DNA from 3 places in the Mesorhizobium sp. M1E.F.Ca.ET.045.02.1.1 genome. Region 1 is predicted to be linked to each of the others. Evidence: predicted binding sites of a transcription regulator. Region 1 holds the regulator's gene; each other region holds the start of a gene.
What was found. Region 1 encodes LexA, which represses DNA repair genes until DNA is damaged. Its sites were predicted from a motif close to TGTTCNNNNTGTGTTCNG; they were not measured.

Region 2: the regulator LexA is predicted to act here: its motif matches at 2,354-2,371, upstream of EJ070_RS35200 (sel1 repeat family protein).
Region 3: the regulator LexA is predicted to act here: its motif matches at 1,700-1,717, upstream of EJ070_RS32290 (sel1 repeat family protein).

The regions. Positions count from the first base shown of each region.
Region 1 is NZ_CP034447.1:5,370,718-5,375,396, forward strand. It holds partial or broken gene EJ070_RS25845 (ComEC/Rec2 family competence protein) at 1-1,547, shown strand, start outside; gene lexA (transcriptional repressor LexA) at 1,531-2,265, opposite strand; gene kynU (kynureninase) at 2,731-3,978, shown strand; gene EJ070_RS25860 (alpha/beta hydrolase) at 4,119-4,679, shown strand, end outside.
Region 2 is NZ_CP034447.1:7,174,093-7,178,771, forward strand. It holds gene EJ070_RS35185 (ABC transporter ATP-binding protein) at 1-132, opposite strand, end outside; gene EJ070_RS35190 (ABC transporter substrate-binding protein) at 237-1,196, opposite strand; gene dapB (4-hydroxy-tetrahydrodipicolinate reductase) at 1,429-2,202, opposite strand; gene EJ070_RS35200 (sel1 repeat family protein) at 2,421-4,679, shown strand, end outside.
Region 3 is NZ_CP034447.1:6,587,854-6,592,532, reverse strand. It holds gene EJ070_RS32305 (AMP nucleosidase) at 1-254, opposite strand, end outside; gene EJ070_RS32300 (hypothetical protein) at 382-576, opposite strand; gene EJ070_RS36540 (hypothetical protein) at 609-761, opposite strand; gene EJ070_RS32295 (DUF2147 domain-containing protein) at 1,074-1,415, opposite strand; gene EJ070_RS32290 (sel1 repeat family protein) at 1,852-2,118, shown strand; gene EJ070_RS32285 (ABC transporter substrate-binding protein) at 2,500-3,621, shown strand; gene EJ070_RS32280 (acetyl/propionyl/methylcrotonyl-CoA carboxylase subunit alpha) at 3,762-4,679, opposite strand, start outside.

The DNA of each region.
Region 1 (4,679 bases):
TCCCGAAGGCGAGATCGCCGCGGCGCTGATCGTCGGCATTCGGGCCGGTATTCCCGAAGACATCAACGAGTCGATGCGGCGGACAGGCATCTATCACATCATCTCGATCTCCGGCCTGCACATGGCGCTTGTCGCGGGCACGATCATGCTTCTGTTGCGCGGCGCCTTCGCGCTGTTTCCGGATTTTTCCTCGCGCCGCCCGGTGAAGAAATACGCCGCGGCAATCGCCTTGGTGTCGATCGCCGCCTATCTCGTCATCTCCGGCCTCGTGGTCGCCGCCGAGCGGAGTTTCATCATGCTCGCGGTCATGTTGATCGCCGTGCTGTTCGACCGCGCGGCCCTGACGATGCGCAATCTGGCGATTTCGGCCATCGCCGTCATCCTGGTGTCGCCGCATGAAGTGGTCGGCCCGAGCTTCCAGATGTCGTTCGCAGCCACCGCTGCCCTGGTCGGCGCCTATGCCGGCTGGGCCGATTACCGCGCCGACAAGGTGAGGACACCCCCTGCAAAACGGTCGTTTCCGCGGTTCCTATTGCGAAGGCTGGCGGTTGGGTTGGGTGGCGCTGCCGTGACGTCGCTGATCGCCGGAAGCGCAACGATATTGTTTGCGATCTGGCATTTTCAGCGGGTGTCGCCGCTCAGCCTGCTGGCCAATCTGGCGGTTATGCCCATCGTCTCGTTGATCGTCATGCCGTTCGCCGTCCTGAGCGCGTTGACCATGCCATTCGGCCTCGACGGTCCGTTTCTCTATGTGATGGGCAAGGGCGGCGATGATCGCGATCTCGGCGTGGATTTCGGAACGCTCGCCAGTCGATGCCGTGGGGCTGATCTCGATCCAGTCGGTGCTGCTGGTGACGGTCGCGCTTGTCATCGCGACCATGGCCACCACCTGGCTCAGGCTGGTGGCCGTTCCCTTCGCGCTGGCCGGCGTGCTGACCATCCCGCATGTCCGCACGCCGGATGTGCTGATCTCGGAGGACGCGCATCTGGTGGCGATGCCGATCGGCGGCGGCGAGCTCGCTGTCAATCGTGACCGTTCCAACGAGTTCACCACCGACAACTGGAAACGCGCGCTGAAGGCTGAAACGATCGTGCCGCCGGAGACATTCGCCAAGGGCGCGCTGGACATCGCCGATCCCGTCGACCTGCCGCCAGGGTCGCCTTTTTACTGCACGGGAGACCTCTGCATCGGCCGGCACCCGTCCGGCGCGATTGTCGCGCTGGCGGAAAATCGCAACAGCGCCAGGCCGGCCTGCGGCTTCGCCGACCTCATCGTCATAGACGACGCCACGGCCTACAATCCTTGCCGCGATCCGCGCATCCTTGTCGTCACCAAGCGCCAACTCGCGCGTGACGGCAGCGCCGCCGTCTTCTTCGATCCGCAATCGGCAACGGCGCGCGCCGCCATCCAGTATGCCGTCGAAAAGCCTTACCGGCCCTGGCACGAGCAACGACGGTATTCGCGCGAGGCAAGGGGGCTGGCGCCTTACCAGCGGCCTGAAAAGACCGATGCGAAGCCGCTACAGCCACTCAATAGCGGCGAATGAGCCCTACGAGCTTGCCCTGAACCTTGACGCGATCCGGACCGAAGATGCGAGTCTCATAGGCCGGATTGGCGGCTTCGAGGGCAATCGAAGCGCCCTTGCGGCGGAAGCGCTTCAGCGTCGCCTCCTCGTCGTCGACCAGCGCCACCACGATCTCGCCCGGGCTCGCGGTGTTGGCATTGCGGATGATGACCGTGTCGCCATCGAAGATGCCGGCCTCGATCATCGAGTCGCCCTTGACCTCCAGCGCATAATGCTCACCGCCCGCGATCATGTCCGGCGGGACCGTGATCGTATGCGTCTGATGCTGGATGGCGTCGATCGGCACGCCGGCCGCGATCCGGCCCATCACCGGGATCGACACAGCCGACGCGGCATCGTCGTCATTGCTGGGCGTACGCGAGGACGCCGCGGGCTTGATCTGCCGGCCGAGACCGCCTTGCCCCAGGCTCCCCTGAATGACGCTCGGCGAAAACTTCCTCGCCGCATTGAGGCCAGGCGCGATCGAATCGGGCAGGCGCAGCACTTCCAGGGCGCGCGCCCGGTTGGGCAGCCGGCGAATGAAGCCACGCTCCTCCAGCGCCGTGATCAGACGATGAATGCCCGACTTCGAGGCCAGGTCGAGGGCTTCCTTCATCTCGTCGAAAGACGGTGGAATGCCGCTTTCCTTGAGCCGTTCGTGGATGAACATCAGGAGTTCATGTTGTTTGCGCGTCAGCATGGCGGCCCCCATGGGTTTTGAAACCAGAATCAGAAAAACAAACCCAGAACAAACACTATCTGTTCCAGTTGTGTTCCGCAACCGTTTAAAGTTTAATGAATGCGTTAGCGCGGCGATAACCAGAGCGCGGCCCGCAAAGACGCCGAAATGCGGCTTTTGGGCACCGGGACCGGCGATCTGGCATTGAATTCCTTACAGTTTTTTCCGATGCCCACGTGCTTGCGCGTTGCTCCTCCGTGCGTTGAATAACCGGCGCGAATGATGGCATGCGGAAGGACGTCGACGCCGGGAAAGCTCGCGGGCCGTGAACGAAACGGAGCCAAACCGTCAACGACCTCACACCGCGCACGGCGGAAATCGCATGCCGCGTTGGCGCTGCCACGAGCGATTCCAGTCATGTGAGGCACGGTTGATGTCGGGCCGTCGACGCACTATTCGTGAATGACCGATGGGGGCTACAGGATCATGATCGCACTTCCCGATCTCGCCGAAATCGAGGCGATGGATGCGGCCGATCCGCTACGCTCGATGCGCCGCCGCTTCGCATTGCCGACAGGGGTGATATATCTCGACGGCAATTCGCTGGGTGCTGCTTCGTCCGATGTCTTCGACGAGATCGAGAAGGCGGCGACGGGCGAATGGGCGCACGATCTCATCCGCGCCTGGAACACTGCCGGCTGGTTCGACATGCCTGTCGAATTGGGTGACCGGCTTGGGCGCCTGATCGGCGCCGGGCCCGGCCAGACCGTCGTCTGCGACACGACTTCGATCAACATCTACAAGGTCCTGCATGCGGCGCTCGCGATGCGGCCCGACCGGTCGGTGATCGTTGCCGAGGGCGACAGCTTTCCGACCGACCTCTATATGGCGGAAGGGGTGGCCTCCACGCGGCCCGGCACGGTGTTGCGGCTCGAGGGCGTCGATGCCTCGACGATCGAGGACCTGATCGATGAGCGTGTCGCGGTCATCCTGGTCAATCACGTCAACTACAAGTCCGGCCGGTTGCGCGACATGGCTGCCCTGACACGCAGGGCCCATCGGGCCGGCGCGCTGATCGTCTGGGATCTCTGCCACACGGCAGGCGCCCTGCCGGTGGATCTCGATGGTTCGAACGCCGATTTCGCAATTGGCTGCACTTACAAGTACCTCAATGGCGGGCCCGGCTCGCCGGCCTTCATCTATGGCGCCAAACGCCATCACGACGACATTCGCCAGCCGCTCAGCGGCTGGTGGGGGCACGCCCGGCCTTTCGCGTTCGAACAGGGTTATGCCGCCGGTACCGGCATCCGGCGGTTCCTGTGCGGCACACAGCCCGTGCTGTCGATGCGGGCGCTGAAGGGAGCGCTCGACCTTTGGGACAAGGTCGACATGAATGCCGTGCGCGGCAAGAGCATCGCCTTGACGGATCTGTTCATCCGCCTCGTCGAAGCCAGGTGCGGCGCCCTCGGCCTCGAACTGGAAAGCCCGCGCGACGGCGCCGAGCGCGGCAGCCAGGTGTCGTTCGCTCATCCCCATGGCTACCAGGTTATGCGCGCATTGATCGAGCGCGGCGTGATCGGCGATTTCCGCGCGCCGGCGACCATCCGCTTCGGCTTCACGCCGCTCTATGTCGGCTACCGCGACGTCTGGGATGCCGTCCAGGTGCTGGAAGACATCCTGCGCACCGGTGCCTGGCGGGACGCGCGCTTCGCCGTCAAGACCGCTGTGACCTGATACGAGGCAACTCGCGCCGGTTTTGCCGGATCGCACCAGCCGGAACTTGTTTCGGGCATAAAATGTCTCCGGTCGGAAGCATTGACGCGGCATCCGGCGCCGGCCATTGCTGGCGAAAGCCACGCGTTTGGGAGGGGCCGGTGCTCGATCATCGCATCACGGATTGGGACGATGCCTATGCCAACGGGGCGAACATCGCTGGCGGCGACCGCTGGCCGGCGGCCTGGCAGGCGCCGGCGCGCGCGTTTCGCGAAAGGCTTCTGGCCGAGGGCCGTGCACGGCTCGACATCGTGTATGGCGAAGCGCCGCGCAACCGGTTCGATCTCTTTCTTCCGCGCGCAACGCCGAAAGGGCTCGTGGTGTTCATTCATGGCGGCTACTGGATGGAGTCGGACAAGAGTTGCTGGTCGCACCTGGCCAACGGCGCGATCAGCAGATCCTTTGCGGTTGCCATGCCCTCCTACACGCTTTGCCCCGAAGCGCGGATCAGCGGCATCGTGGAAGAAGTCGCGGCCGCGATCGGCACGGCGGCGGCAATGGTCGATGGCCCGCTGATGCTGACGGGACATTCGGCCGGCGGACATCTCGCCAGCCGGATGATGACCACGGCCACTCCGCTGGGGTCCGAAGTGGCGCGACGCGTACGCCACATCGTTTCGATTTCGGGCGTGCACGACCTGCGGCCGATCATGTTCACAGAG
Region 2 (4,679 bases), 1.8 Mb from region 1:
GGCGACGAACTCGCCGCGCTCGACCGTCATGGTGAAATCGCGGATCGCGGTCAGGGATTTGCCGGTGGGGGAAAGGAAGCGGCGGCTGACATTGATCAGCTCGATCGCCGGAGCGGTCTTTTTAACAGCCATAGTTGAGCAAACTCCAATAGCGTGCGACCGCCGCGCGGTGATCGCCGGACGTGGAACAAGATAGGGCGGCGGCGCGAGGTCGGAACCTCGCGCCGCCTAATCCGCTATTTCACGTTCTTGACGAATTCCGTGGTGTAGGTCTTGGAAAGGTCGATCTGCTTGCCCTGCAGTTCCTTCTTGAAGGCCGACAGCACCGAAAGAACCGTCTCCGGTCCACCCTGCGGCATCACGCCATCGGGGGTGAACATCGCCTTGCCGGCGTCGAGCGCTTTCACATAGCCTTCCTTGTCGCCGACATAATAGTCCTTCGGCATCTTTTCGGCGATCTCGGCGCCGCTGTGGGTGCTGATGAACTTCAGCGTCTTGACGAAGGCGTTGGCGAGCTTCTGAACCGTTTCCTTGTGGGCGTCGACCCATTCGGTCTGCATGTAGAGCGAGGCGGCCGGATAGGTGCCGCCAAGTGCTGCCTTGGTGCCTTCCACGGTGCGCATGTCGACGAGCACCTTGGCCTCGCCGGTCTTGAGCAGCCGCGTGATCGTCGGCTCGGTCGTCATGCCGGCCTGGATCTTGTCCTGCTGCATGGCGGCGATGAAAGTGTTGCCGGCGCCGACCGGCACGGAGGTGAATTCGCCGAGCTTCAGCCCGTTCTTGACCGCAAGATATTCGGTCAGGAAGTTGGTCGAGGAGCCGAGGCCGGTGACGCCGAGGCTCATGCCCTTGAAATCGGCGGGCGACTTGATCTCCGGATGTTTCGCCGAGACAAGCTCGACCTCGCCCGGCGCCTGGCTGAACTGGACGACGGATTCGACGAACTTGCCCTTGGCCTGCAGGTCGATGCTGTGGTCGTAGAAGCCGACCACGCCCTGAACGGCACCCGCCAGCATCTCGTTCTCGGCATCGACGCCCGCAGGCTCATTGAGCAGCTCGACGTCGAGGCCTTCATCCTTGAAATAGCCGAGCGCCTCGGCGAGCTTGGCGGGCAGGTAGATCTGTTTTTCGTAGCCGCCCACCATGATCGAGATCTTGTCGGCGGCCGACGCAGTCGTTGCGCCCGCGGCAACCATGGCAAGCGTCAACGCCGCCGAACGCAGGGCGCATTTAGAGATGAAACCGGTCACGTAACTTCCTCCACCTGGGCGGCGTGCCATCCGGGCCGCGCCGCATTTCCTCCTTGCCGGCCCGCTCCCAGACCGGTCACGTGGCGAACGCCACAAAACTGTCATGGCATGCCCAAGCTTTCAGCTGGCTTTCAGCCATTTTAGCGGCTGTTGAAATGGAACCGAGCGGGATTGCCAATCACGTGGAGGTGAAGCCAAGCACGTCGCGCATGCCGTATTCGCCGGGCGGCTGTCCGGCGACCCACAGCGCCGCCGCGATGGCGCCGCGCGCGAACATCGAGCGGTCGCCTGCAGCATGCGAGAGCGTGAGCGCCTCGGCTTCGCCAAGGAAGCTGGCGCTGTGCTCGCCGACGATGCTGCCGCCCCGCAGCACGGCAAAGCCGATCTCGCCGGCGGGACGCGGGCCGGTGACGCCGTCGCGGGTACGCCTTGCCAGCTCATCCAGCCTGACGCCTCGCCCGCGCGCGGCCGCCTCGCCCAGCATCAGCGCCGTGCCCGACGGCGCGTCAACCTTCAGGCGGTGATGCGCTTCGAAAATCTCGATGTCGCAATCGTCGGCGCCGAGTGCCCGCGCCGCCTGCTCGACCAGGCCGGTCAGCAGGTTGAGCCCCAGCGAATAGCTGCCGGAGCGCACGATGGCGATTTTCCTCGCGGCGTCGGCGATGGTTTCCAGTTCAGCGGCGTCGAAACCTGTCGAACCGATGACCAGCGCCGGCCCGCCGCGCGCCGCGCAGGCCTTTGCCAGTTCGGCGGACGCTGCCGGCGTGGTGAAGTCGACGACCACATCGGCCAGCGCCAGCGCCTCGTCACGCTCGACCAGCCCCTCACCTGCGCTGCCCGGTCGGTGGAAGCGGGCGGCGAGATCGAGCCGCGGATCGGCCGCGACGGTCTCCGCCATCTGCCGGCCCATGCGGCCGAGTGCGCCGGTAATGGCTATCTTGAGCTGCGGCATGGCTATCCCTGTCGAAAGCTGAGTCGGAACAATCCTCTAGCACGCCACCTTGCCAAATTGATTCAGCCGGCTACGGCGCCACGACATCGGAGCGAGACAAGGGCGAACTGTACGCGAATGTGAAGCGTCACACTCATCATGGCTCGCGCGATGTGCTAATTTAGCTCCGCTGTCCGGCCGCGACGCGCCGCCCGGGCCGGGTCCGAGGGGGGACGCCCATGTTACGGCCAGTGCATGTCCTGGTTCTTTCCTGCCTCGTGCTCGCACCACTCGCCGGCGGGGCATTCGCCGCCCAGGCATCTTCCGACAAATCGGACGATGCGGCAAAGAAGGCCGCGCTCGCCGAGGCGATCACCACCTGCGACCGGGGCGCCTCCGTGCCGCTCGACCCCGAAGCCAAGGCGCCGCCGATCCAGTATGGCGAGCTCTTCCCGTTCGATATGAACTTCGGCAAGCTCAAAGGCCTGGCCGACAAATGTCAGGCGGCGATGCTCGGCGCGCCGCAGGAAAAGCGGTTGACGCTGCAATGGCTGAGGGTCGAAGTAGCGCTCGACCAGCCGGGACTGACCTGGCTCATCCCGCAGATCAAGCCGCTGGCCGACGGCGGCAGCCCTGAAGCGAATTTCCTGCTCTACGAGTTCTATGCGGTGCATCGGCGCGACCGCGCGGATGCCGGTGCGCCGTCGATCACCCGCGAAATGGCGCTCGACGCCCTGCAGAAAGCTGGCGCCGCCGGGCATCTGATGGCCCTGATGACGCTGCTCCGCCAGTATAACGACGGGCCGCTGCTGCGCCGCGACGCGCGCAAGCTGGTCGAGACCGCGCAGCACATCATCGACGCGCCGGTCCAGGGCCAGTCGCCCGGCGAATGGGACAGCCAGGTCCGTAAGGGCATGCCGCTGCTGATCGCGCAGACGACGCCGGAGAAGGACGGCTTCACCGGCGACGAGCAGCAAAAGGCCTTTCATGCTGTCGAGGCCGATTCCCAGGCCGGGACCAATGACTCGGTACGATCCGCGCTCGCCTACATCACGGCGCTCCGGCTGGGCCGGGGGACGCCGCAGGATGCAGCAAAGGCCAGGCAGTTGCTGGAGGCGCGCGTCGGTCACGACGATTACGCCATCCCGATGCTGGCCGACATGCTGGCCAAGGGCGAAGGCGGCCCGACGGACGGCAAGCGCGCCATCGCCATGCTGCGCGCCGCCAAGAATGTTGCCGAGGCCGGGCCGATGCTCGCCGGCCTGCTGCTGGACGGCAGGTTCGTCGGCCGCCAGCCGCGGGCGGCGGTCCAGCTGTTCAACGGCTCATGGGACCTCGATGCCTGCATCAGGCTTGCGGGCCCGCTTGTCGACTATGACGGCGTGCGGGTCGACTATCCCGAAATGCTGGTCGAACGCCTGAGCGACGGCGCCGATGCCGGCGAGCCCGGCGCGGCGCTGGCGCTGGCGCGGCTCGAGCTTTCGGACAATCAGCAGTTCAGGAGCGAGGACCAGGCGCGCGCCATGCTGAAGCCACTGGCGGATGGGGGCGACCGCGACGCGCTCTGGCTCTACGCCTCGACGCAATATGCCAATCTCGATTCGACCAGCTATCGGCCGTCGCGCCGCGAAGACGGCCTGAGCGACGATCGACTGAAAACCCTGATCGACGAGGGCGAAGGCAAGAAGGAGGCGCAGGCCTACCTGCTTCATGCCAAGCTGCTGCGGCGGGGCTTGGTCTATCCGCAGGACGACGTCAGGGCGACCGCGATGCTGATCAACGCCGCCAATCTCGGCAGCGTCGAAGCCATGGTGCTGCTCGGCGACGCCTATGACAACGGTCTCGGCATCGACAAGAACCCGCGCGAGCGGCTGCACGCGTGGCGCGAGGCGGCACGGTTGGGCTCGCTCAAGGCAAAGGGCAAGCTCGCCGATGCCTTCACCTTCGACAGTTTCGATCACTTGATGACGCTGCGCGAAGGCATCACCAACCGCATTGCCCTCTACAATGACGGCATCGGCAGGATGGGCGCCGGGGTGTTCGGCGGCGATGCCGGTATCGAACTCAGCGGCCTCTTTTCCGGGCCGGCCTCCAGCGCCGGAACGGCCGCGGTCGCCGCCGCGGTGATGGACGCGTTCCGGGAAGCGCCGGCCGGCCTCGACGAGGAAAACCTGGTCGGCGTCGGCAAGGCCCTGCCCGACGAAATCCGCATCGCGATCGAGACGACGCTGAAGAGCGAGGGTTTTTACGCGGGTGAGCTGAAGGGCTATTTCGGCCCCGACGCGCGCAAGGCGCTGGCCGCATGGGTCGATGCGAAAGGCCCGCTCACCGATGCTCCGAGCCCGCAAACGGCGGCCGGGACACAGCAGGCGGCACCGGCTTCAGACATGCTCGCGGGCGAAATCCTCGACCGCGTCCGCGACAAGGCCTTCACCCAGGCGCAGGCCGCCAAGACCGACAAGCAGAAGAAGGCCGCCATCAAGCAGCTCGGCATGCTC
Region 3 (4,679 bases), 1.2 Mb from region 1:
GTGATGGTGGTGGCAAAATGCCCAGGCGTCGGCATATGGCCGTAGGCTTGGCGCGAGTCGATCTGGGTGAACGAGGTCGTGGTGACGCCGATCTGCGGATAGAAGGCGCGGTAGCGCTTGCTCTCGTCGCCGCCGGCCGCGAGTTCGGCGAAGGAATCGCGCAGGAATTTGGTGTTGCGGTCGTAGAGCCTCTGCAGCGCCGCGACCGCCTTCTTGGCGTCGTCGAAGCTCTGCCTGCCGAAAGGCTCCGGCATGACGACCGATTCGATGGCTTGGGGGTAGATTCGCTTTTCCATGGCCCAATATAGGGATTTGGACGAGCACTTGGGAGGGGGAGGCGGACGCGAAGCTCGCCCTGCGGCGTATTTTTCTTCGACCGTGTCAGCCGCGCTGCAGGCTGACCAGCAGCACGAAGCCGACGCCCGCCTTCTTCGGCGTCGGCGCTTCGATGATCGAGCCGGTGTCGGCGCGCATCATCGGCACCGCCAGCACGGGAGCGGCAAGCAGCATCAGGATGAGCATCGCCCGCGGCAGGAGCCGAAGGGTCTGGAGGGTCGAGGTAGCGATGCGGTTCATGGTGGTGGTTCCGGTTTCGAGTATTGGTCGTTTCAGCGGTCGAAATGGTTCATGCAGTCCAGCCGGCAGGTGTCGGCCATTCCCGACGAGCGGGCCGGACGGCCGGCTTCGGCCACGAGGATGGCGAAGACCATGCCGAACAGGCTCATCAGCAGGCAGACGATGGTGAAGCGGCGGACAAGCATTGGTCTCTCCTTCAATGGCGAGGAGAATGCCCGAATGCCTCTGAACCGGTTCTGAGACCGGTATTCATCTACCGTTCAAAATGATTGATACGGTCGCGATCTGGCTGACGCAGGTCGCCAAAAGTGTGCAGCGGTTTTGGGAAACGACGTGCGGAAAGACAAGAACCTGAAGCTCGTCGCCGGCGACGAGCTTCAGCCGCTGGAAACCGCCGCGTCCGGCAATGCGCTTCGAAAGGGCGCCTGAAAAGAAAACGGGGCCTAAAAAGAAGACGGGGCCGCGCGGCCCCGTTCATCAGGTCATTCAAGCGGCGATCAGAGCTTGTGCCAGGTCTGGCTCTTGCAGATCAGCCCGCCCAGCACGCAGCCGCTCATCTTGAGCGAGGCGCCGGAAATCGTTGCCTTGCCGGAATAGGTCTTGTCGGTTTCCGGGTCGGTTATGGTGCCGGTGTACTTGTTGTCGCCGGCTGCCTTGAAGGAACCGATGGTTTTGCCGGCATATTTGCCGGACTTCAGCGTGATCGAGAACGAGTCGCTGCCGGCGATCGCCGCCGTCGAGCCGGCCTGCGTCTTCCAATTGCCTTCGATCGGGTCGGCCCATGCAGCACCCGCAATCATCAAGGTGGCCGCCAGGGCCAGGCTCACTTTTCGAAACATGTTTATCCTCCCTTCAGAATTCAGGCGGGGCTCGTTCCGCCTCTCTGTCCCTTACGCAAAGGTAAAGCTAATCCAGCCGCCGCCAAAACGAAAGCGGTGCCGCCACGGAAGGTTGCAAGGATTTTTAGCTGCGCTAGTCACTGAAACTGAACGCGAGCGGAAAAGGCTTCGGTTTCCGTGGTTAGCGAAGTCTTGATTGCGGCCCCCGAAATTTTCGTCGAATTTAACGCAAAAAGGCGCAATTGCTGGGTTCCTATGCTTAACAGTTTTCCGCGTTTACCTCTTGTTTTAGCTTTGTTTTCTTCAAATTAAGCAAGCCATTTAACGACGGATTCAAGGCCAGCCGTCATTCTCGAAAGCATCGAAAGAGCGGCCCGCCCCAAGGGACAACTGGGACAGAAGGAGGCAGCTCTCGGGAGCCAGACAGGGGATTGAAATGGCACGTTTTGAAATGCTCGAGGCCGGCTTCGGCGCCATGGGGGCAACTGCCCAGGCCGACATTCTTTTCGAACTGGGCATGATGTATGCGACCGGCCGCGACTGCGAGACCGACGTCGTTGCCGCCCACAAATGGTTCAACATCGCCGCGATCAAGGGTTCGCTCCGCGCCGCCGAACTGCGCTCGGAACTCTCGGCCACGATGTCGAAGGTCGAGATCGCCAAGGCGCTGCGCGAAGCGCGCGAATGGATGACGATGCACTGACCTTGTAGGCCCGAGGTCCGAAAGTCTTCAGGGGACAAGGCCGCAGAAAGACGGCCGGTTGACAAGAGCAAGAACGCGGCAGGCAAGACTTTGCCTAGCTGCGCAGACACAGGGAAGCGAGCGGGTTCAGGCGCGGGGGCGCCGGGAAAGCTCGACTGCAAAAGCCGCGACCGGCCGGGACAAGGCCGGCGCGGCTTTTGCATTTTAGGCGTTCCGCCCGGCCGCGGCTGAGTGCGGCTTGGCCCAAGAAATCCTGGCCGAAATGAACCAAAGCGGTATGTATTGTCCTCTCGACAGTTCCGGCGAAGGGTGGAATTGTCCCGGCTCTCAGGAACAGCGTGGCCGGCACGGCCGCGCGCAAGTGGAGGAGTTCTTATTGCCATGAAAAGATTGGGTATTTTGAGCGCGGCCGCATTGGGCCTGATGATGAGCGCATCGGTTGCTTTCGCCGACGACATCACCATCTCGGTGGTCGGCCCGATGACCGGACAGCTCGCCACGATCGGCGACCAGTTCAAGCAGGGCGCGAAGGCCGCCGCCGACGCCATCAACGCTGCCGGCGGCGTCAACGGCTCCCAGATCAAGCTCGATATCGAGGACGACCAGTGCGACCCGAAGCAGGCGGTTTCGGTGGCCAACCGCATCGTCGCCAACGGCATCAAGTTCGTCGATGGCCATGCCTGCTCGGGCTCGAGCATTCCGGCTTCCGCTGTCTATGCTGAATCCGGCACGCTGATGATGAGCCCTGCCTCGTCCAACCCGGTGCTGACCGACGCCGCGGCCAAGTCTGGCTGGCCGACGATCATGCGCCTCTACACGCGTGACGACGCGCAGGGCGCCTTCATCGGCCCGTGGATCGCCAAGAAATATGCCGGCAAGAACGTCGTCGTCCTGCACGACAAGAGCGCCTACGGTCAGGGCGTTGCCGATGTGGTCAAGGCGACGATGAACGCCGGCGGCCTCAAGGAGGTCGACTACGAAGGCATCAATGCTGGCGAGAAGGACTATTCGGCTTTGGTCACCAAGCTGAAGGAGTTCAAGGCCGATGTCGTCTATTTCGGCGGCTACCATCCCGAGGCCGGCCTCATCCTGCGCCAGGCTGCCGAGCAGAACGTCAAGTTCCAGCTGATCATGCCGGACTCGATCGCCACGCCGGAATTCTGGCAGGTCGCCGGCCCGGCCGGCGAAGGCACCATGTTCGTCTTCCCGTCCGATCCGCAGGCCAAGCCGGAAGCCAAGGACGCCGTGGCCAAGATCAAGGCCGGCGGCTTCACCCCGGAAGGCTTCACGCTGTTCTCCTACGCCGTGATCCAGGCGGTTGCCGAAGGCGTCAAGCGCGCCGGCACCGACGATCCGGCCAAAGTCGCCGAGGCACTGAAGGACGGCAAGCCGATCAGCACCGTCGTCGGCGACGTCATCTTCGACGAGAAGGGCGACCTGAAGAACGCCAGCTACGACATCAACCAGTGGCATGACGGCAAATACGCGCCGATCAAGCCGTAAGCGATCCGTCAGGTAAGTGAAAATGGCCGGTCTCGTCCGGCCATTTTCTTTTTGGCGGCGGTCGGCGCTCTACGACGCCGGCGCCGTCCCGCCATACCCAACTATTTTGTCTCGTTAACGAGACAAACCGAACGGGCGTTTCAGCCTTGCCCTTCTTCCGCGAACCGCACCAGCACCGTGCCGTCGCTCACCTGCGCGCCTTCGGCCGCGATCTCGGCGATCACCCCGTCATGCGGGGCGGCGATGGTGTGTTCCATCTTCATAGCCTCGAGGATCAGGAGCGGCTGGCCTTTGATCACCGTGTCACCCGCTGCCGCGCGCACCAGCTTGACCAGCCCCGGCATCGGCGCGCGCAGGCTGCCTGAGGCGGCCGCGGCCTCGTCCGCCTTGGCCAGCGGATCGGGCACCGCGAAGGTGTAGCCGACCGCGCCTTCGAACACGGTGACGTGGCCCGGCCAGCGGGCGGTGCGCGGCAAATTCCGCAGATCATGCGAATTGATCGCGTCATGCGGCGCCTCCAGCGCCACCTGGAAGCGGCCGTCCGGCCGCGCCGAGACGCGGGCCAGGATGTTCTCCTCGCCGTAGCGCAGGCGGGTGCGTCGTGAAAGCGTATGGAAATGTGTGTAGCCAACAAGCGAGGACCACGGATCGGCGGCGGGACCCGGCGCGCCTGCATCTGTCGCCGCCAGCGCCGCCGCCGCTATCGCTTCATCGCTTGGCGCTGCGACGGCGACGAGAGCGTCCTGATGCCTGCCTATCAGGCCGGTGTCGACATCGCCCGCCACGAAATCGTCGTCCGCGGCGAGCGCCGCAAGGAAGGCGGTGTTGACGATCGAGCCGGCGACTTCGGTCCGGCCAAGCGCATCGCGCAACGCCGCGAGCGCGGCGGTTCTGTGCTCAGCGTGGACCACAAGCTTGGCGATCATCGGATCGTAAAAGGGCGAGATCGCATCGCCGGCCCGCACGCCGGTTTCGATGCGGATGGCGGTGCCCTCGGGCGGCTCGTCGGGGAACTTCAAATGGTGGAGCGTGCCGGTCGCCGGCAGGAAGCCTTTCGA